DNA from 4 places in the Mesorhizobium sp. M0410 genome. Region 3 is predicted to be linked to each of the others. Evidence: predicted binding sites of a transcription regulator. Region 3 holds the regulator's gene; each other region holds the start of a gene.
The links. The regulator LexA, encoded in region 3, represses DNA repair genes until DNA is damaged. The targets are predictions, from matches to a motif close to TGTTCNNNNTGTGTTCNG.
Positions count from the first base shown of each region.

Region 1 (7,714 bases), on a different contig from region 3:
AAAAAGGCAGCCACGGCTGGCTCGAGGCGGTGCAGCTCAGCAAGGATCCTAGTGTCTACACCGTACTCTTCGAGGACAGCGCGGCACTTCTCGGCCTCGTTGTCGCCTTCGCCGGGATATCGGCGGCGGAACTGCTGGACATGCCGAAGCTCGACGGCGCCGCGTCGATCGGCATCGCGCTGATCCTGGGCGCAACCGCGATCTTCCTGGCGCGCGAAAGCAAAAGCCTGCTGCTCGGCGAGCCGGCTTCGCCCGAGGTGCAAATGAAAGTATTGGACATCGTCCAGCAGGACCCGGCGGTGCAGCGGGCGAATGGCGCGCTGACGCTGCATATGGGTCCGCAGGAGATCGTCGCCGCTCTGAGCATCGAGTTCGAGGACCACTTGTCGGCGCCCGAGATAGAGACCTGCGTCGAACGCCTCGAGACGCGGCTGAAAGCGGAGATGCCGGAGGTGACGCGGCTGTTCGTCAAGCCTCAGACCACCGGCACCTGGGAACGCCGGAGCAAGGCCTTGGCGGGGGCATCCGGACAAGAACCGGCCTAAGGAAAATGGCTTGAGGAAATCGATGCGCCATCGGACAGTCCCGGTTATGATCGCAGGCAAAAGCTCGGGAGGAACGAAGATGAAAATCGACGGCGGGTGTCATTGCGGCGCCATCACTTACGAGGCCGAGGTCGATCCGGAAAAGACCACCATTTGTCACTGCATCGATTGTCAGAAGCTAACCGGAACGGCCTTTCGCGTCACCGTGCCGGCGTCCCAGGACAATTACAGGATCACCAAGGGCAAGCCGAAAATCTACATCAAGACCGGTTCGAGCGGCGCCAAGCGCGCCCAGGCGTTTTGCGGTGAGTGTGGCTCGCATCTCTACGCCACGTCGGCGGGCGAGGGACCGAAGGTTTACGGCATCAGGGTCGGCACGGCACGGCAACGCGAGCAACTGGTGCCGAAAAAGCAGATCTGGCACCGCTCGGCGCTGCATTGGCTGCCGGAATTCGAAGGCACGACCATCATCGAGGAGCAGTAGCGCCAGATCCGGGTGAAGCCTCCGGTTCCGGCGTAGCTCTCAATCGTCGCCTTCGACGACCCTTAGCCTCAACTGCCCGGTTTTCGAATCAGCGACGCGCGGGCTGCTTTCCGCTTTTGCTCCGCTGCCATTCGAACCAGCGGTATCCTCCGCCGGCTGCACGCCAAACTCCAGCGCCTCGATCTTTTGTCCGCGCCGGGTCACCTTCGATGTCGAGACCAGGATGTCGTCGATATCCTTGGCCGATTGACCGAAATGCGTCTGCAATTTGCGCACCCGCTCGTCGAGCCGGGAGACGTCTTCCATTAGCCGGATGACCTCGCCCTGGATCAGGTGCGCCTGCTCGCGCATGCGGGCATCCTTGAGGATTGCCTGGATGACCTGAATCGACAGCATCAAAAGCGATGGCGAGACGATGACGATCCGCGATCGATGCGCCTTTTGGACAACGGCCTCGAAATTCTCATGGATTTCGGCGAACACCGATTCCGAGGGCACGAACATGAAGGCGGTGTCCTGCGTCTCGCCCTGGATCAGGTATTTTTCGGAAATATCGCGGACATGCACCTCGATGTCGCGGCGGAAAGCCTGTGCTGCCGACTTCTGCAGGTCGGCGCCTTCGGCGGCACGGATGGCATTCCACGCCTCGAGCGGAAACTTTGCGTCGATGGCAAGTGACGGCGCGCCGTTCGGCATCTTCACCAGGCAGTCGGGCCGGCTGCCATTCGACAAGGTCGCCTGGAATTCATAGGCGCCGTGCGGCAATCCGTCGGCGACGATGGCCTCCATGCGCGACTGGCCGAAGGCGCCGCGCGTCTGCTTGTTGGAAAGGATCGCCTGCAATTGCACGACCTGGCCGGCCAGCGACTGGATATTGCCTTGCGCGATATCGATAACCGCCAGCCGTTCCTGCAGCTTGGCGAGGCTCTCATGCGTCGATCTCGTCTGCTCGGTCATGGTCTGGCCCAGGCGGCCGGTCATGGCATCGAGGCGCTGGCCGATCGACTGGGTCAGTTCCGCCTGGCGCGCCCCGAACACTTCGGCGATGGCGCCCATGCGGCCTTGCATTTCCGCCTGGCTTGCCAAGATGCCGGCCATCCGCACCTCGGCGTCACGGGCGTGGTCGGCGGCTTCGGCGGCCGCCACTGCACGCGCCTTGGCCGATCGCCAGAGCGCAACGACGAGCGCCACGAACAGTCCAAGGAACAGCATTGCGCCGAAACCCAGGGCTTGGCCGAGCGTGAGCGTGGTGGCGCCGAGGCGGGCGACAGGTTCGGACAGGATGGTGGCCAGATCGTTCATGCCGACAGCATAGATGATTCGGTCTGCCGGCACAGATCAAAACGTGAACGACCCGAAGCCGTCCCGGTTGACGCTTTTCCTGCGAGGTCTTAGGTGAGACGCCATGTCGATCAAGCCGCTTATCATCCTCCCCGATCCCGTCCTGCGCCAGGTTTCAAAACCGGTCGAGCGTGTCGATGGCGATTTGCGCAAACTGGCCGGCGACATGCTGGACACTATGTATGACGCGCCCGGCATCGGCCTCGCAGCGATCCAGGTCGGCGAACCCTTGCGCATGCTGGTGATCGACCTCGCCAAGGAGGACGAGACGCCGGCGCCGCACGTCTTCATCAATCCCGAAATCCTTGAAAGCTCCGACCAGCGTTCGGTCTATGAGGAAGGCTGCCTGTCGATCCCCGATTACTATGCCGAAGTCGAGCGCCCCGCCGCGGTGCGGGTGAAGTATCTCGATCGCGACGGCAAGCTGCAGGAGATCGAGGCCAAGGGGCTGATGGCGACCTGCCTGCAGCACGAGATCGACCATCTCAACGGCGTGCTGTTCATCGACCACATCTCAAAACTGAAGCGCGACATGGTGGTCAAGAAGTTCAAAAAGCTCGCCAGGGACAAGGCGCCGGGCAAGATGGTGGGATAGGGGTCGACGAATGCCCCTGCGTGTCATCTTCATGGGTACGCCCGAATTCTCCGTGCCGACGCTGCGGGCGATTGCCGGGGCCGGGCACGGGTTGACCGCCGTCTATACGCAGCCGCCGCGCGCCGGCGGCCGGCGCGGGCTCGAACTGACGCGGTCGCCGGCGCAGCGCGAGGCGGAGCGGCTGGGCGTCGAGGTGCGGACGCCGGTGTCGCTGAAGAGCGAGGCGGAGCAGGAGGCGTTCCGCGCCTTGCGCGCCGACGTCGCCGTGGTCGTCGCCTACGGGCTGCTTCTGCCCAAACCCATTCTCGAGGCGCCGCGGCTCGGTTGTCTCAATGGCCACGCATCGTTGTTGCCGCGCTGGCGCGGCGCTGCCCCTATCCAGCGCGCCATCATGGCCGGCGATACCGAAACGGGCATGATGGTGATGCGGATGGACGAAGGCCTCGACACCGGGCCGGTGGCAATGGTTGAAAAATGTCCCATTGGACCCGACATGACGGCCGGCGATCTGCACGACCGGCTGATGGTCCTCAGTGCTGCGCTGATGGTGCAAGCGCTCGAGCGGCTGGAGCGGAATACGCTGACATTTACCACACAGGCGGAGGTGGGGGTGACCTACGCCAAGAAAATCGATAAATCGGAGACTCGCATAGCCTGGCTGCGACCTGCTGGCGACGTGCACAACCAGATTCGCGGCCTGTCGCCCTTTCCCGGTGCATGGTGCGAGGCCAAAATCGGCGGCCGTGTAGAACGGCTGAAACTGCTTCGCTCGACGCTCTCGCAAGGCGCCGGCGAACCGGGAGGAATTCTCGATGACCGGCTGACGGTCGCCTGCGGGTCAGGCGCGATCAGGCTGGTCGAAGTTCAACGTGCGGGCGCAAGGCCCATAGCCGCGCAGGAGTTTCTGCGCGGGGCCAAGCTCGAAAAAGGAATGAAATTGTCATGAGCATGATGTCCATACGCGCGGCGACGCCGCGGGACCGCGAGGCGATCCGCCTAGTCGAAGAACACGCATTCGGCCAGCAGACGGAGGCCGGACTGGTCGACGCGCTGGTCACCGGCGGTGATGCCGTCGTCGAACTGGTGGCGGACGAAGACGGGCAAGTGGTCGGGCATATCCTGTTTTCACGGCTTTTCGTGCAGAATGGCGGCAAGAGCTTCCCGGCGGTGGCTTTGGCTCCTTTGGCGGTCGAGCCGTCGTTCCACGGCACCGGCATCGGCGGTGCGCTGGTCCGCGAGGCGCATATCCGCCTGAAGGCTGCTGGCGAGACGCTCGCCGTGGTGCTCGGCGATCCCGCTTACTATGGACGTTTCGGTTACAGCCGCGCCCGTGCAGCGAAGTTCGAGAGCGAGTACCAAAGCGAGGCTTTGCAGGCGCTTGCCTGGGGCGAGGCGCCGGAGACCGGCAGGCTGGTCTACGCCTCGGCCTTCGGCTCAGCCCTCGCCGCCTGATTTCGCTTCGATCCGGGAATGCCGCGTTTTCGCCTCGACATCGAATATGACGGCAGTCTCTTCGCCGGCTGGCAGCGCCAGGCCAACCAGCCTTCGGTGCAGCAGGCGATCGAGCAGGCGATCGAGAAGTTCTGTGGCGAGCAGGTTTCGCTGCGCGCCGCCGGCCGCACCGATGCCGGCGTCCATGCGACCGCTCAGGTGGCGCATGTCGATCTGATCAAGGCATGGCCCGGCGACAAGGTGCGCGACGCCGTCAACGCGCATCTGCAGGCGGCCAAGGTGCGCATCGCCATCCTGAAGGCCGCCTCCGTGCCGGATGGTTTCGATGCGCGTTTCTCGGCGATCGGCCGCCATTACCTCTACCGCATCGTCAATCGCCGCGCGCCGGCGGCGCTCGACAAGGGCAAGATCTGGTGGGTACCGAAGCAGCTCGATGCCGGGGCCATGCACGAAGCGGCAAAGGTGCTGCTTGGCCGGCATGATTTCACCACCTTCCGCTCGACCCAGTGCCAAGCCTCCAGCCCGGTCCGCACACTCGACCGGCTGGATGTCAGCCGGGCGGGCGATTTCATTGAGGTCCGCGCTTCGGCGCGCTCATTCCTGCACAACCAGGTGCGCTCTATGGTCGGCTCGCTCAAACGCGTCGGCGAAGGCGGCTGGACTGTTGCCGACCTCAAGGCGGCGCTTGAGGCGCGCGACCGTGCGGCCTGCGGTCAGGTGGCGCCGCCCGACGGGCTGTTTCTCGTCGGCGTCGACTATCCGACGCCTGGCTGATCCGGAACGCTGATCCCGAGCAGCGCCTGCAGTCCGAACAGGACGATCAGCGAGGCCACGAACATGCCGGCAAAAACGGCGCTGCCGACGGCCGCACCCCTGCCGATCGCAACGTTGGTCATCCGCCAGGTCAAGACCATCGACAGCGCGAACAACAGCAGCGACACGAGTCCGGAGACTTCGTTGGCCGACGTCAGGAAAAGCCGGATCAACGCCGATGGCAGCATCATCCAGGCGATGATCGCCGAGGCCCAGTTGCTGGCCACGACATAATGGACGAAACGGCCGCCGACGCCGACCCGCGGCGCCACCAGCGCGAGGCCTATGAGCGGCAGCACCCAGGCGCCGATATCGACGGTGGCCAGGCGGATCAACATGCTGAAACGGCCGACGAATGCGTTGGGGTCGCCGATCTCGTTGGCAATACCGACCCAGCCGACGATCAGTGCCGGCGCCGCGACGACGATGGCAAAAAAGGAGTTCCAGAATCCGTCCGCCGAAAGGTCGAGCAGGCGAAATCCGTCGGCCTTGCCGAGCATCAGCCGCCAGGCACCGGCAAGCGAAGCGTAGGTTTCATCCGCTGAAAGCATCACTAGGATATGTCCTGCGCAAACCAGTCTTCAACGAAGCGCAGATAAATCTGCGTCAGCGTCTCGAGGTCGGCAATCGCCACGCGTTCGTCGACCATGTGCATGGTCTTGCCGACAAGGCCGAATTCGACCACCGGACAATAATCCTTGATGAAGCGGGCATCGGAGGTGCCGCCGGAGGTGGAGAGCGCAGGCTTCCTGCCGGTCACCGCCTTGATCGAGCCGCCAAGCGTCTCGATCAACCTGTCGTCGCGTGTCAGAAAAACGTGGCTCGGTCCGTCGCGCCAAGCGATCTCGTAGTCGACGGGCGTCGCCTTGCCGGCGCGGTATTTCTTGCGTTTCGCCGCCCGGTCGAGGCGGTTGTGGATCTCGGCCTGGATCGTCTCGGCGGTCCATGTGTCGTTGAAGCGAATATTGAAGGTAGCCGCCGCCTTCGCCGGGATGACGTTGGTGGCAGGATTGCCGACATCGATGGAGGTCACCTCAAGATTGGTCGGCTGGAAATCCCTTGTTCCGTTATCGAAGGCGGGGTGAAGCAAGGCGTCGACCAGCGTGACCAGGCCGCGCACCGGGTTGTCGGCCAGCTGCGGATAGGCGGCGTGTCCCTGGCGGCCGTTGACGACGACCGTGCCCGATAGCGAGCCGCGCCGGCCGATCTTGATCATATCGCCGAGCGCGTCGGGATTGGTCGGCTCGCCGACGATCGCAGCATGCCATTTCTCGCCTTTGGCGGCCGCCCATTCGAGCAGTTTCGTCGTGCCGTTGATCGCCGGACCTTCCTCATCGCCGGTTATCAGCAGCGAGACCGACCCCTTCGGGCCGCCCTTCTGCGCGATGTGTCGCGCTACCGCCGCGACGAAACAAGCAATGCCGCCCTTCATGTCGACGGCGCCGCGGCCGAACATCTCGCCATTGGCGATGTCGGCTGCAAAGGGCGGGTGCGTCCAGGCTGTTTCATCGCCCACCGGCACGACATCGGTATGGCCGGCAAACATCAGATGCGGGCCGTTGCCGGAACGCCGCGCGTAAAGATTCTCTATGTCAGGTGTGCCGGATTCGGAAAACACCGGGCGCTCGACGGCAAAGCCGAGCGGCTTCAACATTTCTTCCAGCGCGCTCAGCGCACCGCCTTCGGCGGGCGTCACGGAAGCGCAGCGGATGAGAGCAGCCAGATTTCTGGTCGGATCGGTAGGCAGCGTCATGGGCAAAGCGATAGTCGAAAGCGCAGGGACTGTCACGGCCAGACATAAGGGCCAGACATGCCGCCGACATTATGGTTTTCATGTCGTATAATTGCGGCAAGGCCTCTCGACCAGGGCAGGGCCATCGCATGATCACGCATGGCAAGACAATCGTAATCGCCGGTGCCGGCAGTATCGGCTGCTACGCCGGCGGCTGCCCGATACTTGCCGGGCGACAAATGGTTCTGCCGGCGCGGCCGCGCATCGAGAAGGCGGGCAAGTAACGGTCAAGAGCGGCGCGACGCAAGGCATGGCCGGCCGGGCAGGAGAGAAGCGGATCGCCCTGCCTGTCGCCGGAAGCCGTCGCCGTCAGATGGTAGCCCGCACAGGTGCCCAGTAACGGCCCTTGCCGGTGCGCTTGGCTTCGTAGAGCGCATGGTCGGAACAGGTGAGCAGGATTTCCGGATCGCCGCCGTCGGCGGGTGCGAAGGCGCTGCCGACGCTCAGGCCGACATGGATAGCGGAACCGACCCCGAGGTCGAAAGGCACCGAGACCTTTTCGATGGCCCGCTTTGCCAGGTAGGTGGCCTCGATCTCCGAGGTTGCGGGCAAAAGGATGACAAATTCATCGCCGCCAATGCGGAAGACAACGTCCCCCGGACGGAAGCCGCGCTTCAATCGTTCGGCCACCTTGCGCAGCAGCACGTCGCCGACGGCGTGGCCAAAACGGTCGTTGACCTGTTTGAAACCGT
Region 1 covers NZ_JAMYRN010000001.1:226,464-234,177, reverse strand. The annotation lists gene NKI63_RS01180 (cation diffusion facilitator family transporter) at 1-545, shown strand, start outside; gene NKI63_RS01175 (GFA family protein) at 625-1,029, shown strand; gene NKI63_RS01170 (DNA recombination protein RmuC) at 1,069-2,331, opposite strand; gene def (peptide deformylase) at 2,435-2,965, shown strand; gene fmt (methionyl-tRNA formyltransferase) at 2,982-3,911, shown strand; gene NKI63_RS01155 (GNAT family N-acetyltransferase) at 3,908-4,417, shown strand; gene truA (tRNA pseudouridine(38-40) synthase TruA) at 4,436-5,191, shown strand; gene NKI63_RS01145 (transporter) at 5,173-5,781, opposite strand; gene dapE (succinyl-diaminopimelate desuccinylase) at 5,784-6,983, opposite strand; gene NKI63_RS01135 (hypothetical protein) at 7,112-7,246, shown strand; gene NKI63_RS01130 (GGDEF domain-containing protein) at 7,332-7,714, opposite strand, start outside.
Region 1: NKI63_RS01170 (DNA recombination protein RmuC) is a predicted target of LexA. The motif match lies at 2,364-2,381, and genes of this name have one in related genera.

Region 2 (7,714 bases), on a different contig from region 3:
GGATTTAAAGTGGCTGCTGACAAGGTCGATCCGATCCACCAGTTCCAGATCCATCCGATCATTCCGATTCACATCGGCGGCTATGACCTGTCTTTCACCAATTCGGCTCTGTTCATGCTTGCGACGGTTGCCGTCGCGGCGGCGTTTCTCTATCTCAGCACATCGAGCCGCAGCCTGGTTCCGGGCCGCCTTCAGTCGGTCTCGGAAATGGCCTATGAATTTGTCGGCAATATGCTGAGGGACGCCGCGGGCACGCAGGGCATGAAGTTCTTCCCCTTCGTGTTCTCGCTGTTCATGTTCGTGCTTGTCGCCAACCTGCTTGGCCTGTTCCCGTATTTCTTCACCGTCACCAGCCACATCATCGTCACTTTCGGCCTCGCCGCGCTGGTGATCGGAACGGTTGTCGTCTACGGCTTCACCAAGCACGGCGTTGGCTTCCTGAAGCTGTTCGTCCCGCATGGCGTGCCGGTCTACCTGCTGCCGCTGGTGGTGCTTATCGAGGTGATTTCCTTCGTCTCACGTCCGGTCAGCCTGTCGGTTCGTCTGTTCGCCAACATGCTCGCCGGTCACATTACGCTGAAAGTGTTCTCGGGCTTTGTCGTCAGCCTGAGCGCGCTCGGCGCGGTCGGCGTGGCGGGTTCGGTTCTGCCGCTGGCGATGGCCGTGGCGCTGACGGCGCTTGAGTTGCTGGTCGCGTTCCTGCAGGCCTACGTCTTTGCCGTGCTGACCTGCATGTATCTCAACGACGCCCTGCATCCCGGGCACTAACTAGGTTCCGGCATTGCCGCCGGATCGAATTTGCAACGGAATTTTAGATCCAAAGGAGTTGAACAAATGGACGCAGAAGCAGCAAAGTACATCGGCGCCGGCATCGCATGCCTCGGCATGGGCGGCGCGGGCGTTGGCCTCGGCAACATCTTCGGCAGCTATCTGGCGGGCGCGCTGCGCAACCCGTCGGCCGCCGACGGCCAGTTCGGCCGTCTGATTTTCGGCTTCGCCGTGACCGAAGCGCTGGGTATTTTCTCGCTTCTCATCGCGCTTCTCGCCCTGTTCGGCTGAATATTTGTTCGGCTGAACATTGGGAAGAATTGAACAGGCCGGCCGCGATCCTGCGGCGGGACTGAATTTCGGGGATAGTCCATGTTCGTGACATCTGCCTTTGCGCAAGAGTCCGCGCCCGCCGCAACGGAAGCCGACGCGCACGCCGCCACCGGCGTGCCTGCCGAGGCGCACGGCACGTTCCCGCCATTCAATCCGGCAACGTACCCGTCACAGCTGGTGTGGCTGGCAATCACTTTCGGGCTGTTCTACCTCTTCTTGAAACGGGTAGTGATGCCGCGCGTCGGCGGCATCATCGACGTTCGCAACGACCGCATCACGCAGGATCTCGATCATGCTGCCCGGTTGAAAAGCGAGGCCGATGCCGCCGTTGCCGCCTATGAGCAGGAATTGGCGGAAGCCAAGGGCAAGGCCAATGCGATCGGTCAGCAGGCCAACGATGCGGCCAAGGCGGAAGCCGAAGCTGCCCGCAAGACGATCGAGGCAGCGCTTGACCAGAAGCTTGGCGAGGCCGAGGCGCGTATTTCTTCCATCAAGGCCAATGCCATGAAGGAAGTCGGCACGATCGCCGAGGACACCGCTTCGGCCATCGTCGAGGCGCTTGTCGGCGGCAAGGCCAGCAAGGCCGAAATCGCGGCCGCGGTCAAATCCGTGGCCGGGTGAGGAGCGCATCATGGACGCCACATCTCTCGCGACGCTTTGGGCAACGGTTGCCCTCGTAATCTTCCTCGGCATCGCCATCTACATCAAGGTGCCGGGCATGATCGCCAAGGCGCTCGATGCGCGGGCCGACAAGATCAGCTCCGAGCTCGAGGAGGCGCGCCGGTTGCGCGAAGAGGCACAGCAGCTGCTTGGCCAATACCAGCGCAAGCGCAAGGAAGCCGAGCAGGAGGCGGCGGCCATCGTTGCCGCCGCCAAGCGTGAAGCCGACATGCTTGCCGCCGAGGCGCACCAGAAGACCGAGGACTATGTCGCCCGGCGCACCGCCTTGGCCGAGCAGAAGATCGGCCAGGCCGAGCGCGAAGCGATCGGCGAAGTGCGTGCCAGCGCTGTCGACATTGCGGTCGAAGCCGCGCGCGCGCTGCTGGCCGGCAAGATCGACGCCAAGGCCGGCGCCGACCTGTTCAACGCCTCCCTGCAGGATTTGAAGTCGAAACTGAATTAAGCGACTTCGTCGAGAAATTCATCGGAAGCCGCCGGGGAAACCTGGCGGCTTTTTTGTTGGCGAAAGCGGCAGAGCGCATAATCTCCCCCCTTGAGGGGGAGATGTCGCCAAAGGCGACAGAGGGGGGCGGTACGTCCTGGCGCGACGCCACTGGGACGAAAGAGAACGTTGACGCTTCACACGAAGGCGACCCCCTCTGGCCTGCCGGCCATCTCCCCCTCAAGGGGGGAGATTGCGCGCTCAGCCGCTTTCGCCAATCTCAATCCAAACCCGAAAAACCCTCTTCCTCCAGCACCTCGGTGCCGCCGAACCGGAACGGCGCGAAGGAGGCGCGGTGCAGCCGCGCCACCGGCCCGTGCAGATCGATTGCCGTGCGATGGCGCACAGTGGCGTAGCCCATATGCAGTTCGAAGCCGTAACGCGCATGATGGCTGCCGCAGCCGCACATCATTCGGTCGCGCAACACCTTGGCGACGATCGAGGCTGCGGCGATCGACTGCGAGCGCTGGTCGCCCTTGATCAGCGCTTTGCCCTCGCAGGGCAGGCCGGGCGGCACGTCGCGGCCGTCGGCCAGTGCCAGCTTCGGCCGGATTGACAGGCCGGCCACTGCACGGCGCATCGCCTCCAGGCTGGCCCTGAGAATGTTGGAGGCATCGATGCCTTCGGCGCTGACCGAGGCCATCGACACGGCGAGTGAGGAGCCGAGGATTTTCATGAACAGCGCCTCACGCTGCAAATGCGTCAGCCGCTTGGAATCATCGAGGCCGTCGGGGATGTTGGCGGGATCGAGCACCACCGCTGCCGCCACCACCGGCCCGGCGAGTGGGCCGCGGCCGGCCTCGTCCATCCCTGCCACCGGCCAAAGGCCTTCGGCCATCGCTCTCGTTTCGAACGAGAAGTCGGGTTTCTCGACGATTTCGAAGAGAAGCGGAGAATCGGAACGCGGGCGAGCCATGGTGCGGCGAGGTTCGCATCGGCTCCGATTCTCCGCAAGTCCCCTCCGGGTCGGGCGGGGCACCGGACCAGGAGGGGGCTACCGTCTGCAAGCCCGGGGACAGGACAGGCCGGACGGGATTTTTCGCCTTCTGCGGCCGCTTCAAAGCGGCTGGCGCGAGACGCTTTGTCACAGCAGCATCAGCTGCTCGGTTGCCTTGGCAGCGGGGACGAACTGGTCGGTCCTGAGCGAGCGCCGTTCGGCATTGAGGCCGAGCCGTTTGGCGGCGATCTCGAAACGCCGGCCGATCTGCCAGGCATAGGGGCCGGAGCCTTTCATGCGCTTGCCCCATTCCGAATCGTAGTCCTTGCCGTCGCGCATCGAACGGATCAGCGACATGACGTGGCGATAGCGGTCGGGATAGTGGCGCAGCAGCCAGTCCTTGAAGATCGGCGCGACCTCCAGCGGCAGGCGCAGCAGCACATAGCCGGCTTCACGCGCGCCCGCTGCCTGCGCCGAATCGAGGATGCGCTCCATTTCCGGGTCGGTCAGTCCGGGGATGATCGGCGCGACCATCACCGAGGCCGGAATGCCGGCGTCCGAAAGCTGTCTGACCGCCTCCAGCCGCTTGGTCGGCGTCGACGCGCGCGGCTCCATCGTTCTGGCCAGCATCCTGTCCAATGTCGTCACCGACAGCGCCACCTTGGCCAACCCTCGCTCGGCCATGCGCGACAGAATGTCGATATCGCGGATCACCAGTGCCGATTTGGTGACGATGCCGACCGGATGGCCGCGCGCCTCCAGAACTTCGAGGATCTCGCGCATGATCCGGTATTGCTTCTCTATCGGCTGATAGGGATCGGTGTTGGTGCCTATGGCGATGGTGCGCGGCTGGTAATTGTCCCTGGACAATTCCTTGTCGAGCAACCGCGCCGCATCCGGCTTGGCAAACAGCTTCGATTCGAAATCCAGCCCCGGCGACAAGCCCATGAAGCTGTGCGTCGGCCGCGCGAAACAATAGACGCAGCCATGTTCGCAGCCGCGATAGGGATTGATCGAGCGGTCGAAGGAGATATCGGGCGATTCGTTGCGGGTGATGATGGTGCGCGGCTTCTCGACCTGTACCTCGGTCCTGAAGGGCGGCAGCTCCTCCAGCGAATTCCAGCCGTCATCGAACACATGCCGGCTGACCGGCTCGAAACGGCCGGACGGATTGATGCCCGCCGACCTGCCGCGATTGCGGTCCGGACGGACGCGCATGCCGCTCTGCTCGATCATCGCATTCGCCATCTCGGCCCTGCCAGCGCCGAAGGCGGCAATGTCGGCACGCACGATCTGTTCCATTTTGGCCCTTTCCCAGGGACTATCCGCCCGCTGTCGAATCGCTCTGCTCATGAATGTATTCCTATCGCATCGATGAGAACAAAGCAAGAACTTTCTCGCGGCGCGCCGCAAAAACTGGCGCTGCCCACCGCTTTCCGCTATTCGGCTAAACATGCTCAGCGTCCTGATCGAAACCCTGAATGACGAGGAGGGCCTTGCCCGCACGCTCGCCTCGCTGATCGGCGGCGCGGTCGAGGGCGTGGTGCGCGACGTTCTCGTCTGCGACACCGGCTCGACCGATCAGACGCACCGCGTCGCCGAACATGCCGGCTGCCACTATGTCAGCGGCGGCATCGCTGCGGGCATCAGGCAGGCCAAGGGCGACTGGCTGCTCTTGCTGGAACCGGGCGCGCGGCTGGGGGAGGGCTGGATCGACGAGGTCGTCGCCCATACCGCCAGGCAAACCATGGCGGCGCGATTTTCGCGGGCACGCGGCAGCCGCGCGCCCTTCCTGTCACGCGTCTTTGCCGGAAATCGCGCTCTCGCCGAAGGCTTGGTGATCAGCAAGCGTCAGGCCGCCGCGCTATCAAAGAGCGCCCGCAGCGCCGAAGCGATCGCCCGCGGCCTGGCGACCAGGAGGCTCCACGCCGAGATCTGGGTGGCGCCGCGGAAGTGACGGCTTACCATCCCGGCCTAGGGAATGCCGCCCAAGCAAATTTTCTGGCGGGTCGTCGCTTATTGTGCATTGCACAAAATCTGGCCGGGGGTTACCATTCCCTGCGAAACGGGCGAATGGGTTTGGGGTGTGCCGGAGCGGCGGCGACGACTATCGTCGATGCTGTTCCATCGACATTTGAGGACCCCGATGACCCTTTCAAGCCCCGACAAGTCCGGCGCTGCAAGCCTCGAGGCGATCGCACGCAACGGCGGTACGCTGCGCCGCATCGCCGCCCGCATCCCGACCTATCTTTCCGACCTTCGCGAGAATCCGGCATGGCTGCCGATGTTCATGCTGGCCCGCACCATGCCGGCGCGGCGCCTGCACTGGCGCGGTGCAAAGCCCGTTCCGCCGGCGCGCAATGTCGGTGAAACGATGTTCGCCGGCGTCGATCGCGATGCCGTCGTCGGCGCGCTGCGGACGGAGGGGCTCTATTCGGGCCTGATGCTGCCGGCCGCCATCCATGAGGAGATTGCCCGCTTCGCCGAGCGCACGCCATGCTTCGGCAATTTCGACCGCCGGCTGGAATTCCTGCCCGAAAAACACGCCGATGCCGAAAAGCATTTCGGCCGCCCGCTGCTCAGCGGTCACTATTTCGAACGGGTCCTCGACTGCAACGCTGCGGTCGCCGTGCAGCGCGATCCGCTGCTTCTCGATATCGCAGCGCACTATCTCGGCAGCCAGGCCAAGCTGATCACCACCCGCGTCTGGTGGAGCTTTCCGACCGGTGGCGTCTCGGACGCCGACAAGAACATGGCCTCGCTCGGCAAATACCATTTCGACCTCGATGACTGGCGGATGCTGAAGTTCTTTTTCTACCTGGTGCCGGTCGACAACGACACCGGGCCGCATGTCTATGTCCGCGGCTCCCACAACCGCCGCATCCTGAAGCATCAGCTGACGCTGCTTGTCGGCCATTCGGCGGAGGAGGTGCTGGGCGTCTATGGCGAGCAGAGCCCGGTCACGCTGACCGGGCCGGCCGGCCTCGGCTTTGTCGAGGACCCGTTCGGCTTCCATATGGGCACCGTGCCGACGCGCACGCCGCGGCTGATGATGGAGGTCGGCTTCGGCGTGTCGCCGCCCTCGCGCCGCCGTTTTCACGGCGAGCCGGTCATTCGCTAAACCGAGGTCGCTTGGCTGATACCTTGGCTCGCCTCAGCCGCGCCGCAAATGCTCGTCCAGCCGCGGCATGATCTCGACGAAGTTGCAGGGCATGTGCCGGTAGTCGAGCTGCGGCTTCAAGATGCCGTCCCAGGCGTCCTTGCAGGCGCCGGGCGAGCCCGGCAGCACGAAGACGAAGGTGGCGTTGACGACGCCGCCGGTTGCCCGGCTCTGGATCGTCGAGGTGCCGATCTTGTCGTAGGATATGCGGTGGAACACTTCGGAAAAGCCGTCCATGCGCTTTTCGAAGATCGGCTCCAGCGCTTCCGGCGTCACGTCGCGGCCGGTGAAGCCGGTGCCGCCGGTGGTGATGACGACATCGATCGCTTCGTCCCTTGACCAACCTAGGACCGTGTCGCGGATCTTGTCGCGGTCGTCGGTGACGATGTCGCGGGCGGCGAGGATGTGGCCGGCCTCGGCAATACGGTCGGCCAGCGTCTGCCCGGATTTGTCGTCGACGAGGCTGCGCGTATCGGAAACGGTCAGTACCGCGATGCGCACGGGAACAAAGGGGCGGCTCACGTCAATCCTGGCCATGGGCATCAGCCTCCGATCTCACGCTTCGCGTCGCCGCGACAAACCAGTCGGGATGGCGGCCGCGGATATCGACGGCCGCGCGCTTGGCCACGTTGCCGGTCTCGAACAGCCCGAAGCAGGTGGCGCCGGAACCCGACATCCTGGCAAAACCGGCTCCGGCCTTGTTAAGCACGGAAAGCGCCTTGCCGATGGCGGGCTGGATTGCACGCGCCGCAGGTTCGAGATCGTTGCGGGTGATCTCCAGCCAGTTGCGGATGCTGTGGAAGTCGAGGCTGTGCGGCAGCGGCGGCAGCGCCGCATTGTCGCGGCGGCCAAGCGCCTCGAACACGTCGGCCGTCGAGACGGCAGTGCCGGGATTGACGAGCACCAGACCCAGCGCCGGGAAATCCGGCACGAGTGTCAGCTCGTCGCCGACGCCGCGGGCTATCAGTGGCTTAGCAGCGAGGCACATCGGCACGTCGGCGCCGAGCGACAGGCCGATCCGCGCCAGTTCGGCATCGTCAACATCAAGTCCCCAGGTCTGGATCAGGGCGCGCAGCACAGCCGCCGCGTCGCTCGATCCGCCTCCGACACCGGACGCGACCGGCAGGTTCTTTTCGAGCCGGATGGCGACAGCCGGCGCGTGTTGGGAACCGGCCTCGCGACGCAGTGCGTCGCGCGCTCTCACCACCAGATTATTGTCGTCGACCGGCACCGCGGAGGCGTATTTGCCGGACACGGAAAACCCATCGCTGTCGGCAAGTTCTGTCTCGATGCGGTCGCCGAAGCGCGTGAACACAGCCAGGCTTTCGATCATGTGATAACCGTCGGCGCGCCG
Region 2 covers NZ_JAMYRN010000002.1:322,973-330,686, reverse strand. The annotation lists gene NKI63_RS03695 (F0F1 ATP synthase subunit A) at 10-768, shown strand; gene NKI63_RS03690 (F0F1 ATP synthase subunit C) at 835-1,059, shown strand; gene NKI63_RS03685 (F0F1 ATP synthase subunit B) at 1,141-1,722, shown strand; gene NKI63_RS03680 (F0F1 ATP synthase subunit B) at 1,733-2,224, shown strand; gene rnhB (ribonuclease HII) at 2,484-3,179, opposite strand; gene NKI63_RS03670 (PA0069 family radical SAM protein) at 3,348-4,502, opposite strand; gene NKI63_RS03665 (glycosyltransferase) at 4,654-5,157, shown strand; gene NKI63_RS03660 (phytanoyl-CoA dioxygenase family protein) at 5,347-6,321, shown strand; gene moaB (molybdenum cofactor biosynthesis protein B) at 6,355-6,897, opposite strand; gene NKI63_RS03650 (4-(cytidine 5'-diphospho)-2-C-methyl-D-erythritol kinase) at 6,884-7,714, opposite strand, start outside.
Region 2: NKI63_RS03670 (PA0069 family radical SAM protein) is a predicted target of LexA. The motif match lies at 4,577-4,594, and genes of this name have one in related genera.

Region 3 (7,714 bases):
GTCGATGTCGGCGACAAGGCTGAGACGGTGCGCACGGCAGTCGCGGAAGGTTTTGTCGCGATGCGGCCCGAGACGCTGGACATGATCCTCGCCGGCGACGCCAAGAAGGGCGACGTGCTGGGCACCGCGCGCATTGCCGGCATCATGGCGGCCAAGAAGACGCATGAACTGATCCCGCTCTGCCATCCGCTGCTGCTGACCAGGATATCTGTCGACATCGAGCCGGACGTCGCACTGCCCGGCCTGAAGGTGACGGCATTGACCCGCGTCACCGGCAAAACCGGCGTTGAGATGGAGGCCCTGAGCGCCGTCTCGGTCGCTTGCCTGACCATCTACGACATGGCCAAGGCGGTCGACCGCGCAATGGTCATCTCCGGCATCAGGCTGGTTGAAAAGACCGGCGGCAAATCCGGCGACTACAAGATCACCGGGGCCACCGAGGCAGGCCGCTAATGGCGCTGGTCCCAGTTGCCGAGGCGCTCGAGCGCCTGCTGGACGGAGCAGTTGCACTGCCGGGCGAACGCGTCGCGCTGCTGGATGCCGCCGACCGCGTGCTGGCGGAGCCGGTTGTGGCGCTCCGCACCCAGCCGCCGTTCAACGCCTCCGCCATGGACGGCTATGCCGTGCGGGCGGCCGACATCGCGTCCCTACCGGCAAGGCTTTCGGTGATCGGCATGGCGCCGGCCGGACGCGGCTTTGCCGGAACGGTGCAGCAGCGGCAGGCCGTGCGCATCTTTACCGGCGCGCCGCTTCCCGAAGGCACCGACACTATCGTTATCCAGGAGAACGTCCGCGACCTCGGCGGCGGCAGCGTCGAAGTGACAGAGCCGACGGTGCAGGGGCGCAACATCCGCCGCCTTGGGCTCGATTTCGCCAAGGGCGATGTCCTGCTGCCCAAAGGCCGCCTGCTCGATTCGGCCGCCTTGTCGCTGGCGGCATCGGCCAATCACCCCGAGGTCGGCGTGGTCAAACGGCCGCTGGTCGCCATCATCGCCACCGGCGACGAATTGCTGCCGCCGGGCAGCGAGCTTGGCCCCGACCAGATCATCTCCTCTAACGCCTATGGTGTCGCTGCCGCCGCACAGTCGGTCGGTGCGCGGGCGCTCGACCTCGGTATCGCGCCGGACCGCAGGGAGGCGATCGCGGCATTGGTTGAAAAGGCCGTGAAGGCTGGCGCGAACGTCATCGTCACACTGGGCGGTGCCTCGGTCGGCGACCACGACTTCGTCCATGACGTGCTGACCGGGCAAGGCATGACGCTCGATTTCTGGAAGATCGCCATGCGACCGGGCAAGCCGCTGATGTTCGGGTGGCTGGGCGACATTCGCTGCATCGGCTTGCCCGGCAACCCCGTGGCGAGCCTGGTCTGCGCTCAGCTCTTCCTGAAGCCGCTGCTGGCGCGCCTCGGCGGCCGCGCCTTTCAGCAGGATATCCGTCGGGCACGGCTCGGTGCTGCCATGCCGGCCAACGATCTCAGGCAAGATTATGTGCGGGCTGTTGTCACAGACGACGCCGGTGCGCTGGTGGCGACGCCGTTCGGCATCCAGGATTCCTCGATGCTGAAAATGCTGGCCGATGCCAACGGGCTGATCGTCCGCGCGCCGTTCGCGCCTGCTGCGGCGGCGGGCTCCCCCTGCGACGTGCTGATGCTACGCTGAACCTGCCTCACTCCGAGGTCAAGGTCCGGGTCAGCGGATGGTCTGGATCGGCCAAACCGTCGATGATGTTGAAATGATGCCGGTCGGGCTCGACTACGGAGCTGGTCGCGGCACCCAGGCCGATCCAGATGTTGGCCAGCAACGCGCTCTGGCGCAGGAATTCGGCGCGCTCGCCGCCGCCGGCCCAGCAGGTCAGGCGGGCCTTTTCCATCGGGCGCAGCAGCACCGGACTTTCGGCCTGCGCCTCGGCCTCATCGATCGCCAGCGTCTCGTTCATGCCGGTGCGCATGATCGGGCGCAAATCATGCACCCCCGAGATCGACACCACGTGACGAACGCGCCGGACCACTTCGGGCGCCAGCGGCGTCGTCCTCGTAACCATCCGGCTAACAAGATGGCCGCCGGCCGAGTGCCCGGTCAGCATCAGCGGCCCTGCGACCATCGCCGCCGCCTTGCCTATCGCCGCGCCGACTTCCTTGACGATGCTGCCAATGCGTATCTGCGGACAGAGCGTGTAGGACGGCATGGCAACTGCATAGCCGCGATCAACAGCGCCCGCGGCAAGATGTGACCAGAAACTCTTGTCGAATGCCATCCAGTAGCCGCCATGGACGAACACCACGACCCCCTTCGGCTTGGTGGCCGGCAGGAAAAGATCGAGCCGGTTGCGTGGGTTGTCGCCATAGGCCAGGTCGAGCCGCGCCCTGCCCTCGGTCAAAAGCGCGTCGCGGAAAACCTGCGCGGGCTCGACCCAGGCCGCCGGCCAGCGATCGCTGCCGGCTATGTTGGCGCCGTTGGCATAGGCGTTGTCCCAATCGGCAATGTGACGTTCGAACACCCTGCGCCCTCCCTGGCAATATGGCCTTGCAACCTGGCCGCGAGCATCGCGCGGCGCGTCGTCGCCAGCCTCACGATTCCAGCTCTCGCATCGATCTCAAGTGACAGCCGCCTTGATGGCGAAGCGCGCATCCTTCCACGCACCGGTGCGCAGGATGTCCTCAAGCACTTCGACGGCCTGCCAGACATCGGCATAGCCGACATAGAGCGGGGTGAAGCCGAAGCGCATGGTCGATGGCGCGCGAAAATCGCCGATCACGCCACGTTCGATCAGCGCGCGCATGATCTGGTAGCCATGCTCATGCATGAATGAAATCTGGCTGCCGCGTTTTTCCCCATCGCGCGTGCTTTCGAGCGTGAGGCCGTAAGTGCCGCACTTTGCCTCGACAAGCTCGATGAACAGATCGGCCAGTGCGATGCTCTTCTTGCGCACCGCCGTCATGTCGACATCGTCCCAGATGTCGAGCGCGCCCTTCAGCGTGCGCATCGAAAGGATCGGCTGGGTGCCGCACAGAAACCGGCGGATGCCGGTGCCGGCCGCATAGCCTGGCTCGAAGGAGAAGGGCCGTGCATGGCCCCACCAGCCGGTGAGCGGCTGCTGAATGTCGGCAAGATGCCGCTCAGCCGCATAGATGAAGGCAGGCGCGCCCGGGCCGCCATTCAGATATTTATAGGTGCAGCCAACGGCAAAATCGGCGTTGGCTTTGTCGAGCTCGACTGGCATCGCGCCGGCGGTGTGGCAGAGATCCCAGACGATCATCGCCCCGGCTTCCTGGGCCCTGCGCGTCAGCGCCGGCATGTCGCGCAGTTCGCCCGATTTGTAGTTGACGTGGTTGACCAGCACCACGGCGGTGCGATCGTCGATCAGCTCCTCGATGGTCGGCGCGTCGACCGCCGAGAGGCGCAGCAGCGCATCTTTTCGCGTCGAAACCACACCCTCAGCCATGTAGAGGTCTGTCGGAAAACTATCGCCCTCGGCGACGATGACCTGCCGCTCCGGTCGCATGGCCATGGCGGCGTGCAGCAGCTTGTAGATGTTGACCGACGTCGTATCGCAGACCACCGTCTGGCCGACCGCGGCACCGATCAGGCGCCCTAGCTGGTCGCCAAGTTCAAGCGGCATGTTGAACCAGCCGGCCGTGTTCCATGCGCGGATGACATCATGCGACCATTCTTCGGTCGCGGCCTTGTACAATTCATCGAAAGCGGCACGTGAAGCAGCTCCTAGCGAATTGCCGTCGAGATAGATCACTCCTTGCGGCAAGACAAAGCGGTCGCGCATCGCGCCCAGCGGATCCGCGGCATCCATCGCCTTTACGGCCACGAGATCGGGAATTCCCGTCATGATTTGCCTGCTCCCCCAAAAAATCCAACGCAACGCCGGACACGCATCAACTGTTCTTCTGTTCTTCCATTACCTGGTTGCGCGTGCAAGGCTCCACCGGCGAGAAGCAGCCTGACCAGGCGGTGGAAACCTGGAGTTAGCCCGAGGTTGGCGTTTTGAGTTCGTTTCGTTCACGGCGCATTGACCAAACCGCACAGTCGATAGGGGTTCACTTCCGTGCCCTTTGCCGACCGACGGCCGATGCCAGTACCGCCTTCTAGGAGGCCAGAACGGCGCAAATGAAAGCAGAATCAATGCGATGAGGCTCGCGGCGGCGAAAATACGGTACGCCGGTAGGGGACGTCGTTTGTTTCCCGAGCCTTAACGCATTCATTAAACTTTAAACAGTTGCGGAACACAACTGGAACAGATAGTGTCTGTTCTGGGTTTGTTTTCTGATTCTGTTGGGGGTCGCTATGCTGACACGCAAACAACACGAACTGCTTATGTTCATCCACGAAAGGTTGAAGGAAAGCGGTATCCCACCGTCCTTCGACGAGATGAAGGAAGCGCTCGACCTGGCTTCCAAATCCGGAATCCACCGACTGATTACGGCGCTGGAGGAGCGCGGCTTCATTCGCCGTTTGCCCAACCGGGCCCGTGCACTGGAGGTGCTACGCCTGCCTGACTCGATCGCCCCCGGCCTCAATGCGGCACGCAAGTTCTCGCCGAGTGTCATCCAGGGCAGTCTTGGGCAAGGTGCCCCTCGGCAGGGCAAGCCGACATCGTCGCGCGTCCCTGCAGCCGGCAATGACGACGATGTCGTCGCCGCCGTTTCGATCCCGGTGATGGGCCGCATCGCCGCCGGTGTGCCGATCGATGCTATCCAGCACCAGACGCATTCGATTTCGGTGCCGCCGGATATGATCATGGGCGGCGAGCATTATGCGCTCGAGGTCAAAGGCGATTCGATGATCGAGGCTGGCATTTTCGACGGCGACACGGTGATCATCCGCAATGCCGATACGGCGAGCCCCGGTGAGATCGTGGTGGCCCTGGTCGACGAGGAGGAAGCGACACTGAAGCGGTTCCGCCGCAAGGGCGCCTCGATCGCCCTGGAGGCCGCCAATCCGGCCTACGAGACGCGCATCTTTGGACCAGACAGGGTCAAGGTGCAGGGCAAGCTCGTTGGGCTGATCCGCCGCTACTGAGTTGCGCCCTTGGTGCCGGCTTTTGGATTGTCGGCCCGGTATGGCGGCAGGCCGCGCGCCGCGCGTGAAAATTTCCGCTGCACGTGCCAGGGCCGGTATGATTTTTCGACGGCGAAGCGGATTTCGGCGCGTGTTGCCGCTTGTGGATCGAAATAGACGGCCGCACTTCCTGCGCGCGCCAGTTGCCGTTTTGTGACGACGAGGACCAGCCGGTCGTAGTAGCAGGGATTATGGGCGGTGGCGTCGTCGATGACGATCAAGCTGGCGAAGGCGCAGGCTGGCCGTGCGGTATCGCGATCCTTGGCTTGCGCAATGATCGCGCCGGATGGATGCCTGGCGAGGCAGAGACCGTCCGTGCAAATGAACGGCATGCCCGGCGGTAGGTCGGCCGGATCGGCAATGTCGAATTGCGGATCGTTCTTTCCAGGTGTTTCCGGCGCGACGATAGCCTCTGATGTGAGCGCGCGTTTCCAGTTGTCGATGGTGAACTCATTCGGGCGTGCCCGGTTGACCGCGAGCTCACCGCTGCCGATCGGCAGCGCGACCAGCCGTGCGTCCTCCGAGATCAATACGTCGGGTACGCGTGTCTGCGTTGTCGTCAGCAAGCCGGCGAGCGCAAAAGGAAGTGCCGCCAGCCGCAACCAGGTCGTCGCCATGCTGGCAATGACGAGGGCGATCGTCACCAGAAGGACGGATCTCAGCGAAATCAGCCCGACCGCATCGATCGGCGAGCGCTCCGAGATCCACCCGGACAGGGCGATCATCGCCGTCAGCCCCTTGCCCATCACGTATAGGAAAGGCCCATCCGCGCCGAACGGCATCGCCAGCGCACTGAGGACGGCGAAGGGCATGACGACCAGTGAGACGATGGGCATGATGGCCAGATTGGCGAACAGGCTGAGCGGCGCCACGCGCTGGAAATGCCATATGGCGAAAAGCGCCGTGGCGCTCCCTGCAATGATCGAGGTCATCGCCAGGCCGCCCATGCCCAGCAGGACCTTTCGCGTGGCGAGGCGTAGCGGCGACCGCCGCGGCGGCGGCGTGGTGGCCCTGCCGGCGCGGTAGTCGGACCAGCCGGCATAGGCGCCGACAAGGGCCGCCGTCGCGGCGAAGGACATCTGGAAGCTCGGACCGACCACCTCGTGTGGCGACACCAGAATGACCGCGATGGCCGAGATCGCCAGGTTGCGCATGGTGAGCGCGGCCCGGTCGAACAGCACGGCGATAAGCATCACCGCCAGCATGATGAAGCTGCGTTCGGCCGCTACCACAATGCCGGAAAAGACGAGGTAGGCCGCAATCGAAAAAAGCGCGGCGGCCGCGGCATATTTCTTGACCGGCCGTCGCGATGAGAAATCGGGAAACAGCGCAAAGGCGCCGCGTAGCAGCGCCATGATGGTGCCGGCGACCAACGCCATATGCAGCCCCGAGATAGAGATGATGTGATAAATGCCTGTACGCCGCATCGCTTCGTTGATCTCCTCGGGAATGCCTGCGCGCACGCCGACGATCAGCGCAGCAGCAATCTCGCCCTCGGCGCCGCCGATGCGGCTGCGGATATGGTCGGCGATGGATTCGCGCGCGTCTTCGATCGCGGAAGAAAGCCGCGCGGCAAGCGGCATGCTGCTCGACGACACGACTTTCGGATTGCCGAGAAAAAAGCCGCTGCCGCCGATACCGGCGAAATAGCTGTCGAAGGAGAAATCATAGCTGTCGGGCCGCACCGGGCCGGTCGGCGGCAGCAGCCGCACATAGCCGGTGATCTCGGAACCGGCGGCCAGCTCATCCGGTATCTTCATCGCCGAAACGCGGACCCGTTCCGGCATGTAGCGCAGCGTCGGCCTGGCGGTTGAGATCACATCGATTGTCAGCCGGATGCGGCCGCTAGCCATGGGTTCGTACGATACGACGCGACCCGTCAGCCGCGTCGAGATTTCAGAACCGAGCACATGCGTCCCGACACGCCAGGTCTCGAACTTGGCGGCAAGCACGCCAAGCACGCAGAACAACGCCACCATGAAGCACAGGCGGGCTCTGGGCCAAGAGCGCGAGACGACGGCACAAAGGGCCGCGAGGAGCACGAGTGCGATCGGCTGTGGAAAGGCCGGCTCCACCGCCATCGCGAAATACACGACCACCCCGCATGCGAGGAACACCGGCACCAGCAGGAAGGCGATGCCACGGTCGAGTTCCAGGCCGGCCGCCGAGGTTACGCTGTTGCGGATACGGGACGGTGACGAGAGGCGGAAACGCCTGGGCAGGCGTACGATGGGCTCGCCCGCGGGCACGAGAACCGTTGCTGGGTCGCTGGCCGGCAGCGACGGAGCATCGAAGCGCGGAGCGGGTAGCAATGCCGGTGCCGGCAGGACAGGCGGGGGAGCGGCAAACAGCAAGCGTTCGCTGACGCCGCTGCCAACGTCCTCGCCCTCGCCCGCACCACGGCCTCGCACAGCCATCGGGTCTGCCCCTTGCGCCCTCGACCTCCTATGCTACATGAACGCGCAACGCGCGAAAGTCCGCGCAACAACATTCGCTTCCTACGCCCGCCTGGGTCGCTTCCTTTATCTTCACCGCGCCTCGCGTTCGGCAGGGTAGCCCGCCGGGCTCTCGGCCCGACTTCATCGGCCGGTTTCAACCTGACGACAGCCCTCTTAGCTGACCTCCGTGACCGGCTCGCTGGCGTC
Region 3 covers NZ_JAMYRN010000007.1:138,010-145,723, reverse strand. The annotation lists gene moaC (cyclic pyranopterin monophosphate synthase MoaC) at 1-453, shown strand, start outside; gene NKI63_RS12225 (molybdopterin molybdotransferase MoeA) at 453-1,658, shown strand; gene NKI63_RS12220 (hormone-sensitive lipase) at 1,666-2,496, opposite strand; gene kynU (kynureninase) at 2,593-3,840, opposite strand; gene lexA (transcriptional repressor LexA) at 4,296-5,030, shown strand; gene NKI63_RS12205 (ComEC/Rec2 family competence protein) at 5,024-7,486, opposite strand.

Region 4 (7,714 bases), on a different contig from region 3:
CGTTCCAGCGGCGCTTCTTCCAGGCCACTGGCCTGCGCCATCTGGCCACCGCCACGGCCCAAGCGCCATACCGTGATCTTGGCTGAGGCGAAGCAGCCACCGAATTGGCGAGCCGCTCAATCGGGAAGGTAGATTTCCGCCTTCATGAAGGTCTTCGCACGGCCTGTGATCAGCACGCGATCTCCGGCCAGTTCGCATAGCAAATGCCCGCCGCGCTGCGAGCATTGGAATGCCGATACATGCGTCTTGCCGAGCTTTTCAGCCCAGTACGGCACCAATGTCGCATGAATGGAGCCAGTCACCGGGTCCTCGGGAATGCCAGCTCCGGGTACGAAATAACGCGAGACGAAATCATGGGCTTGCCCAGGCGCGGTAATGACCAGGCCGAGAGGATGAAAACGTCCGATCCTGAGCAGATCGGGAACGAAAGATCGCACGGTTGTCTCGTCGGCAAGCTCGACAAACAGGTTCTCGAAATTGCGGAAGCTCGCAACCGGCCGCTGAGGCAATATCGCTTGCAGCGCCGAGGTCAGTTCGTCCTCGACGGGCCGCGGCGGAAAACACGGCAGATCGAGCTGATAGGCGCCTTCCCGCCGGGAAACCCGCAGCTCGCCCACCCGGGTGGCGAAGGCCATTTCGCCCTGACCATCGTATTCCGTAGTCAGCACATGGGCGGCCGCAAGTGTAGCATGGCCACAGAAGTCGACTTCATGAACCGGCGTGAACCAGCGCAAATCCCAACCCTCGCCACTCGGCCGCGCAAACGCGGTTTCAGCAAGATTGTTCTCGTTTGCGATGGCCTGCATCACGTCGTCCGATAGCCAGTCCTCCAAAATGAGAACGGCAGCGGGGTTGCCTTGGAAAGCCCGTTCGGCAAAAGCGTCGACTTGATACATGGTCAACGTTGCCACATCATCCCCGCTGCCACTTCGGCCTGGCCTTACTGGTGCAGATTCACGCAGCTTCCAGCGCCGCCTTCACCGCAGCGATCGCGTCTTCGGCCTTCGAGGCGTCCGGGCCGCCGGCCTGGGCCATATCGGGTCGCCCGCCGCCGCCCTGCCCGCCCAATGCCGCGGACGCGACGCGCACCAGATCGATGGCGCTGAAGCGGCCGGTCAGATCATCGGTAACGGCGACGACGACGCTCGCCTTGTTGTCCTCGCCGGCGCCGACAAAGACGACCACGCCGGAGCCGAGGGACTTCTTGCCGGCATCGGCCAGTGGTTTCAGATCCTTTGGCGAGACGCCCGATACCGCCTTGCCGAGAAAACCGACACCGGCAATGGTTTCGTTTTCCGCAGGCACACCAGCTGGCGAGCGATCGCCCAGCGCCAGCTTCTTGCGCGCCTCTGTCAGCTCCTTTTCGAGCTTCTTGCGCTCGTCGAGCAGCGCCTCGACGCGGGCCGGCACATCGGCCGCCGAAATCCTCAGCGCGGCGGCGGCCGCCTTCAGCCGTTTGTCCTGTTCGTCGAGATGCTTTCTGGCGGCCTCGCCGGTCAACGCCTCGATGCGGCGCACGCCGGCAGCGACCGCGCTGTCGGACACGATGCGCACCAGGCCGATATCGCCGGTCGCCCTGACATGCGTGCCGCCGCATAGCTCGACCGAATAAGGCCGGTTGGCCTTGGCGCCATGCAAGCCCGTGCCCATCGAAACGACGCGCACTTCATCGCCATACTTCTCGCCAAACAGCGCCATGGCGCCCTCGGCGATGGCGTCGTCGACAGACATCAGTCGTGTGATCACCGGGCCGTTCTGAACGACGATCTCGTTGGCCATGCGCTCGACCTCTTCGATCTCGTCCGGCGAGATCGGCTTGTTGTGCGAAATGTCGAAGCGCAGACGCTCGGGCGCGACCAGCGAGCCCTTCTGCGCCACATGGGTACCCAGCACCTCGCGCAGCGCCTCATGGATCAGATGTGTGGCGGAATGGTTCGCGCGCAGCCTGGAGCGCCGCGCGTGGTCCACCTTCAGCTCGACGGTCGCGCCAGTCTTGACAGTGCCATTGGCCACCCTGCCGAGATGGACGAAAAGCCCATCGGCCTTCTTCTGGGTATCGGATATCTCGATCGAGAACCCGTCGCCCGAAATGACGCCGGCATCGCCCATCTGGCCACCGGACTCGCCATAGAACGGCGTCTGGTTGACAACCACGGCAACGGCGTCGCCTTTGCCGGCACTGTCGACGGTCTTGCCGTCCTTGACCAGCGCCTCGATAAGGCCTTCCGCCTGCTCGGTCTCATAACCCAGGAATTCGGTGGCGCCGGTCTCCTCACGCACCGCGAACCATACCGTCTCGGTTGCGGCCTCGCCGGAACCAGCCCAGCTTTTGCGTGCCTCCGCCTTCTGCCGCTCCATTGCCTCGGTGAAGCCGGCAAGGTTGACCGAGATGTTGCGCCGGCGCAGCGCGTCCTGCGTCAGATCGAGCGGAAAGCCATAGGTATCGTAGAGCTTGAACGCTGTCTCGCCATCCAGCATGTCGCCGGAGGCCAGCTTTTCCGTCGCCTCCGAAAGCAAGCCCAAGCCGCGCACCAGCGTCTTGCGGAAACGAGTTTCCTCAAGCTTCAGCGTCTCGGTGATCATCTGTTCGCCGCGCACCAGTTCCGGGTAGGCTTGCCCCATCTCGCGGACCAGCGCCGGCACCAGGCGCCACATCAGCGGATCGCGGGCGCCGAGCAACTGCGCGTGGCGCATGGCGCGGCGCATGATGCGACGAAGCACGTAGCCGCGTCCTTCGTTGGACGGCAGCACGCCGTCGGCGACCAGGAAGCAGGACGAACGCAAATGGTCGGCGATGACCCGGAACGATGCGACGGTGTCCGCATCCGGACCTTTGCCGAGCGCCGACGATGCAGCGTCGATCAGGTGGCGGAACAGGTCGGTTTCGAAGACGCTTTCAACCCCTTGCAGGATGGAGGCCATGCGCTCGAGGCCCATGCCCGTGTCGATCGACGGACGCGGCAGGTCGACGCGCTCTTCCTTCGTCACCTGTTCATACTGCATGAACACCAGGTTCCAGAATTCGAGGAACCGGTCGCCATCCTCCTCGGGGCTGCCGGGGGGACCGCCCCAGATATGCTCGCCACGGTCGATGAATATCTCCGAACACGGCCCGCAAGGCCCGGTGTCACCCATTGCCCAGAAGTTGTCCGAAGTCGCGATGCGGATGATGCGATCGTCCGAAAGGCCGGCGATCTTCTTCCAGTACGAGGCCGCCTCGTCGTCGGTGTGGTAGACGGTGACCAGCAGCTTGTCCTTCTTCAGCCCGAACTCCCTGGTGATCAGGTTCCAGGCAAGCTCTATGGCGCGCTCCTTGAAATAGTCGCCGAAGGAGAAATTGCCGAGCATCTCGAAGAAGGTCAGGTGGCGCGCAGTGTAGCCGACATTGTCGAGGTCGTTGTGCTTGCCGCCGGCGCGAACACTCTTCTGGGCAGTCGTGGCGCGCGAATAGGGCCGCTTCTCCAGACCGGTGAAAACGTTCTTGAACTGCACCATGCCGGCATTGGTGAACATAAGCGTCGGGTCGTTGCGCGGCACCAGCGGGCTTGACGCGACGACCTCGTGACCTTCCTTGCGAAAATAGTCGAGAAATGCCGACCGGATCTCGTTGACGCCACTCATGAATACTGCCTTTTCGAGAGAACCGCCGGCTGCCGGCGGAAAATAGACATGGCCTTTTAGCGGTCGCACCGCAGCCTGTCCAGAAACACCAAACGGGCTCAAATCCCCGCTTTCACCAGCGCTTTGAAATGGCTTCTGCCCCGCCGTCAAACGCAAACCGCCGGCACGGGGCCGGCGGTTCGAAACGCATCGATTACGCAAACTCAAAATCAAAACATCAAATCGAAACCCGGCTGAGGCTCCGCGAGGCGTCGCCTGCCCTACATCACCCCAGCGTCGTCCTCGAAACCGTCGTCGCTGCTTTCGGAGCCGCCGTTTTCAAGGAATTTCTCGGCGATCAGCCCGGCATTCTGTCGCAGCGCCAGCTCGATCTCGCGCGCCGTGTCGGGATTATCGCGCAGGAACAGTTTTGCGTTTTCGCGGCCCTGGCCAAGACGCTGCGAATTGTAGGAGAACCAGGCGCCCGACTTTTCGACCACGCCGGCCTTGACGCCGAGATCGACCAGCTCGCCGGTCTTGGAGACGCCCTCGCCATACATGATGTCGAACTCGACCACCTTGAAGGGCGGCGCCAGCTTGTTCTTGACCACCTTGACGCGGGTCTGGTTGCCGACGACCTCGTCGCGATCCTTGACCGAGCCGATGCGGCGGATGTCGAGGCGGACCGAAGCATAGAATTTCAGCGCATTGCCGCCGGTCGTCGTCTCGGGCGACCCGAACATGACGCCGATCTTCATGCGGATCTGGTTGATGAAGATGACCATGGTGTTGGAGCGCGAGATCGAGGCGGTGAGCTTGCGCAGTGCCTGGCTCATCAGGCGCGCCTGCAGGCCGGGCAGCGAATCGCCCATCTCGCCTTCGATTTCCGCCCGCGGCGTCAGCGCCGCCACCGAATCGACCACCAGCACGTCGATGGCGCCGGAGCGCACCAGCGTGTCGCAGATCTCCAGCGCCTGCTCGCCGGTATCGGGCTGCGAGATCAATAGGTTTTCGAGATCGACGCCGAGCTTGCGGGCATAGACCGGGTCGAGCGCGTGCTCGGCATCGACGAAGGCGCAGATGCCGCCCTTCTTCTGGGCTTCGGCCACCGTGTGCAGCGCCAGCGTCGTCTTGCCCGAGCTTTCCGGCCCGTAGATCTCGACGATGCGGCCGCGCGGCAGGCCACCGACGCCAAGCGCGATGTCCAGCCCAAGCGAGCCGGTCGGCACTGTTTCGATCTCGACGACCTGCTCGTTTGCGCCGAGCCGCATGATCGAGCCTTTGCCGAAGGCACGCTCGATTTGCGACAGCGCCGCATCCAGAGCCTTTGATTTGTCCACCGCTTTGTCCTCTACAAGCCGCAAAGAATTCTGAGCCATGATACATCACCCCGTGGTCGTCAATGGAGGCCGGACAATCCCGCAATCCTTAAAAGAATGTACCTCGTTTGTTCTCATTTGTCAATGAGCGGCAAGGATTTGAAAAATAACGGATATCCATATTTGTTCTATTTTTGTTTCGTAAATTTGCTTCCCAATGCCTCCCGCCTCGCATGCGGCGCCGCTGCCGTCACCAACCGAATCGCACCCGCGATTGCAGGGTTCCGCCCAGCGACCTAGTCTCCTCCCGCGCAACAGCAAAGGGCATTTTGCCGGCATGATGAACTCCCCGACGATCCTGGCCGTGGGCGGCGCCTATATCGAGCGGCGCGGCCGGGTTGCCGGCGCCTTCGTGCCAGCCGCCTTGAACCCCGGCACGATGCGCGAGCATGTTGGCGGCGCCGTCTTCAACGCCTTGCGCTGGGCGGTGCGACGCGGCGCCTCGGCCTCGCTGCTTTCGGTGCGCGGCGGCGATGCCCTTGGCGACACGGTCTTGCGCGCCGTCACCGAGGCCGGCATTGCCGACCTGTCGGCGGTGTTCCTCGACCGGGCAACGCCAAGCCATACGATGCTGATCGATAGCGATGGCGGACTGATCGCCGGCCTTGCCGACATGGTGCTCTACGAGCTGGCGCTTCCCAAGCAAATTCGCCGCGCCAAGGTGCGCGAAGCTATCGGTTCGGCCGATGCGATCCTGTGCGACGCCAACCTGCCGTCGACCGCGCTGGAGCGGATGGCGGCACTCGCCGCCGGCAAGGCGGTGTTTGCGCTTGCCGTCTCGCCCAACAGAGCGGCGCGGCTGACGCCGGTGCTCGGACTTCTAGCGCTGGCCTTCATGAACCGGCACGAGGCCGGCGTGATCGCCGGCGTTGACATCGATGCTGACGATCAAGGCGTCATCGACGGCCTGAGACGCGCCGGCCTGAAAAGCGGCGTGGTCACCGACGGCGACGGTCCGGTGCTCGGTTTCGACCAAACCGGCGCGTTCTCGATCTCGCCACGGCCGCTACAAAAACGGACCGACGTTGCCGGCGCCGGCGACGCATTGGCAGGCGCCACGATCGCTGCCCTGCTGCGCGGCCTGACGCTGCGCGCGGCACTGCGCGAAGGCATTGCCGCCGCGGCGCTCGCCGTCGAGCGCGCCGCCTTCACCAGCGCCAGCTTTGCCGAGGCGCTGGCGCTCGTGCCCGAGGCGCGGGAACTGGCGTGAAATGCGGCCCGGAATTGCCGAAGCATGACGCAGCCTATTTGCCGGCGCGCCGTCCTGCCTCGTAGGCACGCCGCGCCCAGATCGCCATCTCGTCTGGATCGTCGAAAGCGCTGTCGGGAACGCTCCAATAGGGCATAGACACGAGCTTGCCGTGGCGCGAGTCGGTGTAGGTCCATTGCCGGCACCCGGCCGCTTCGAAATCCGGCGCGCTTTCGGCGTCCGCCTTCAGCATCAGTTCGCCACGGACGACGATGGCGACGATGACGCCGTCGAAATAGATGCCCTTGCCGCCGAACATCCTGCGGATGCTGACCGGGCCGAGGCCTTCGAAAAGCTCTTCTATGCGCTCGTTGTCCATGCGGCGATCATGTCACCCGGATTTCCCCTTGTCATCGACGTAACCGGCACCATCCTGACAAGTTCAGAATCAAATTTCGTCGGAGTTTTTCATGCCGCTTCTGCTCAAAGGATCTTGCCGGTGCAATGCCGTGCGTTTCGAGGTGGAAAGCCACACGCCCGTGCCGTTCATGCTGTGCTATTGCTCGATCTGCCGCAAGCAGCAGGGCGGCGGCGGTTTCGCCATCAATCTCGGCGCCGATTACGAGACGCTGAAAATCCATGGCAAGCGCCATCTCGGTGTCTATCGCGCCGAGATCGAGGACGACGAGCACCCGCACCGCGAAACCTCGACGGGCGAGCGGAACTTCTGCACGAAATGCGGGACGGCGCTCTGGCTCTACGACCCAACCTGGCCGGAGCTGGTGCATCCCTTCGCCTCGGCGATCGACACAGACCTGCCAAAGCCGCCGGAGAAGGTGCATCTTATGCTGAAATACAAGGCGAACTGGGTCGAGCCGGAGATCGGCAAAAGGGACAAGGTCTTCGACGTCTACCCGGAAGAATCAATTGCCGACTGGCACAAACGAACAGGAATGTGGGTGGATTAGGTCCCTTCTCCCCGTGAACGGAGGAGAAGGAAAGATCAGGCGGAAGCGCGCGCTTCAGCCAAGGCCTTCAAATCGGCCGGCTTCAGTTCGACCGATTCGCCGCAGCCGCAGGCCGAGCTCTGGTTCGGGTTGCGGAAGGTGAAGCCGGTGCGCAGCGTCGTCTGCTCGAAATCCATCTCGGTGCCGAACAGGAAAAGCGCTGCCTCCGGCGCGACATAGACGTGGGCGCCGTCGCGCTCGATGTGGTCGTCCTTGGTGTTGGGTTCGGTCACCAGATCGACGGTATATTCCATGCCGGCGCAGCCACCCTTCTTGATGCCCAGGCGGATGCCATGCGCGTTCTCGCGGGTCGCGACGATCTCGCGGACCCGGTCGGCGGCCTTTTCGGTCATGGTGATGACGGCGAAGCGTCCCATATCGTTCTCCACTTTCACGCGGGTTCAAGGCCTGCGGATCATTCTTACCTAAGATGGTGAAGTTTTCTGCTTACTGCAACCAATTTGGATGTAATTTCAGTTGGCGACAATCGAAGTATGGCGAGAGGCTAAATGCTTGACACCAATCAAACAGTTGAATTT
Region 4 covers NZ_JAMYRN010000004.1:227,174-234,887, reverse strand. The annotation lists gene NKI63_RS07170 (PhzF family phenazine biosynthesis protein) at 117-896, opposite strand; gene alaS (alanine--tRNA ligase) at 955-3,621, opposite strand; gene recA (recombinase RecA) at 3,882-4,979, opposite strand; gene NKI63_RS07155 (PfkB family carbohydrate kinase) at 5,257-6,189, shown strand; gene NKI63_RS07150 (TfoX/Sxy family protein) at 6,224-6,547, opposite strand; gene NKI63_RS07145 (GFA family protein) at 6,639-7,136, shown strand; gene sufA (Fe-S cluster assembly scaffold SufA) at 7,172-7,552, opposite strand; gene NKI63_RS07135 (STM3941 family protein) at 7,685-7,714, shown strand, end outside.
Region 4: recA (recombinase RecA) is a predicted target of LexA. The motif match lies at 5,104-5,121, and genes of this name have one in related genera.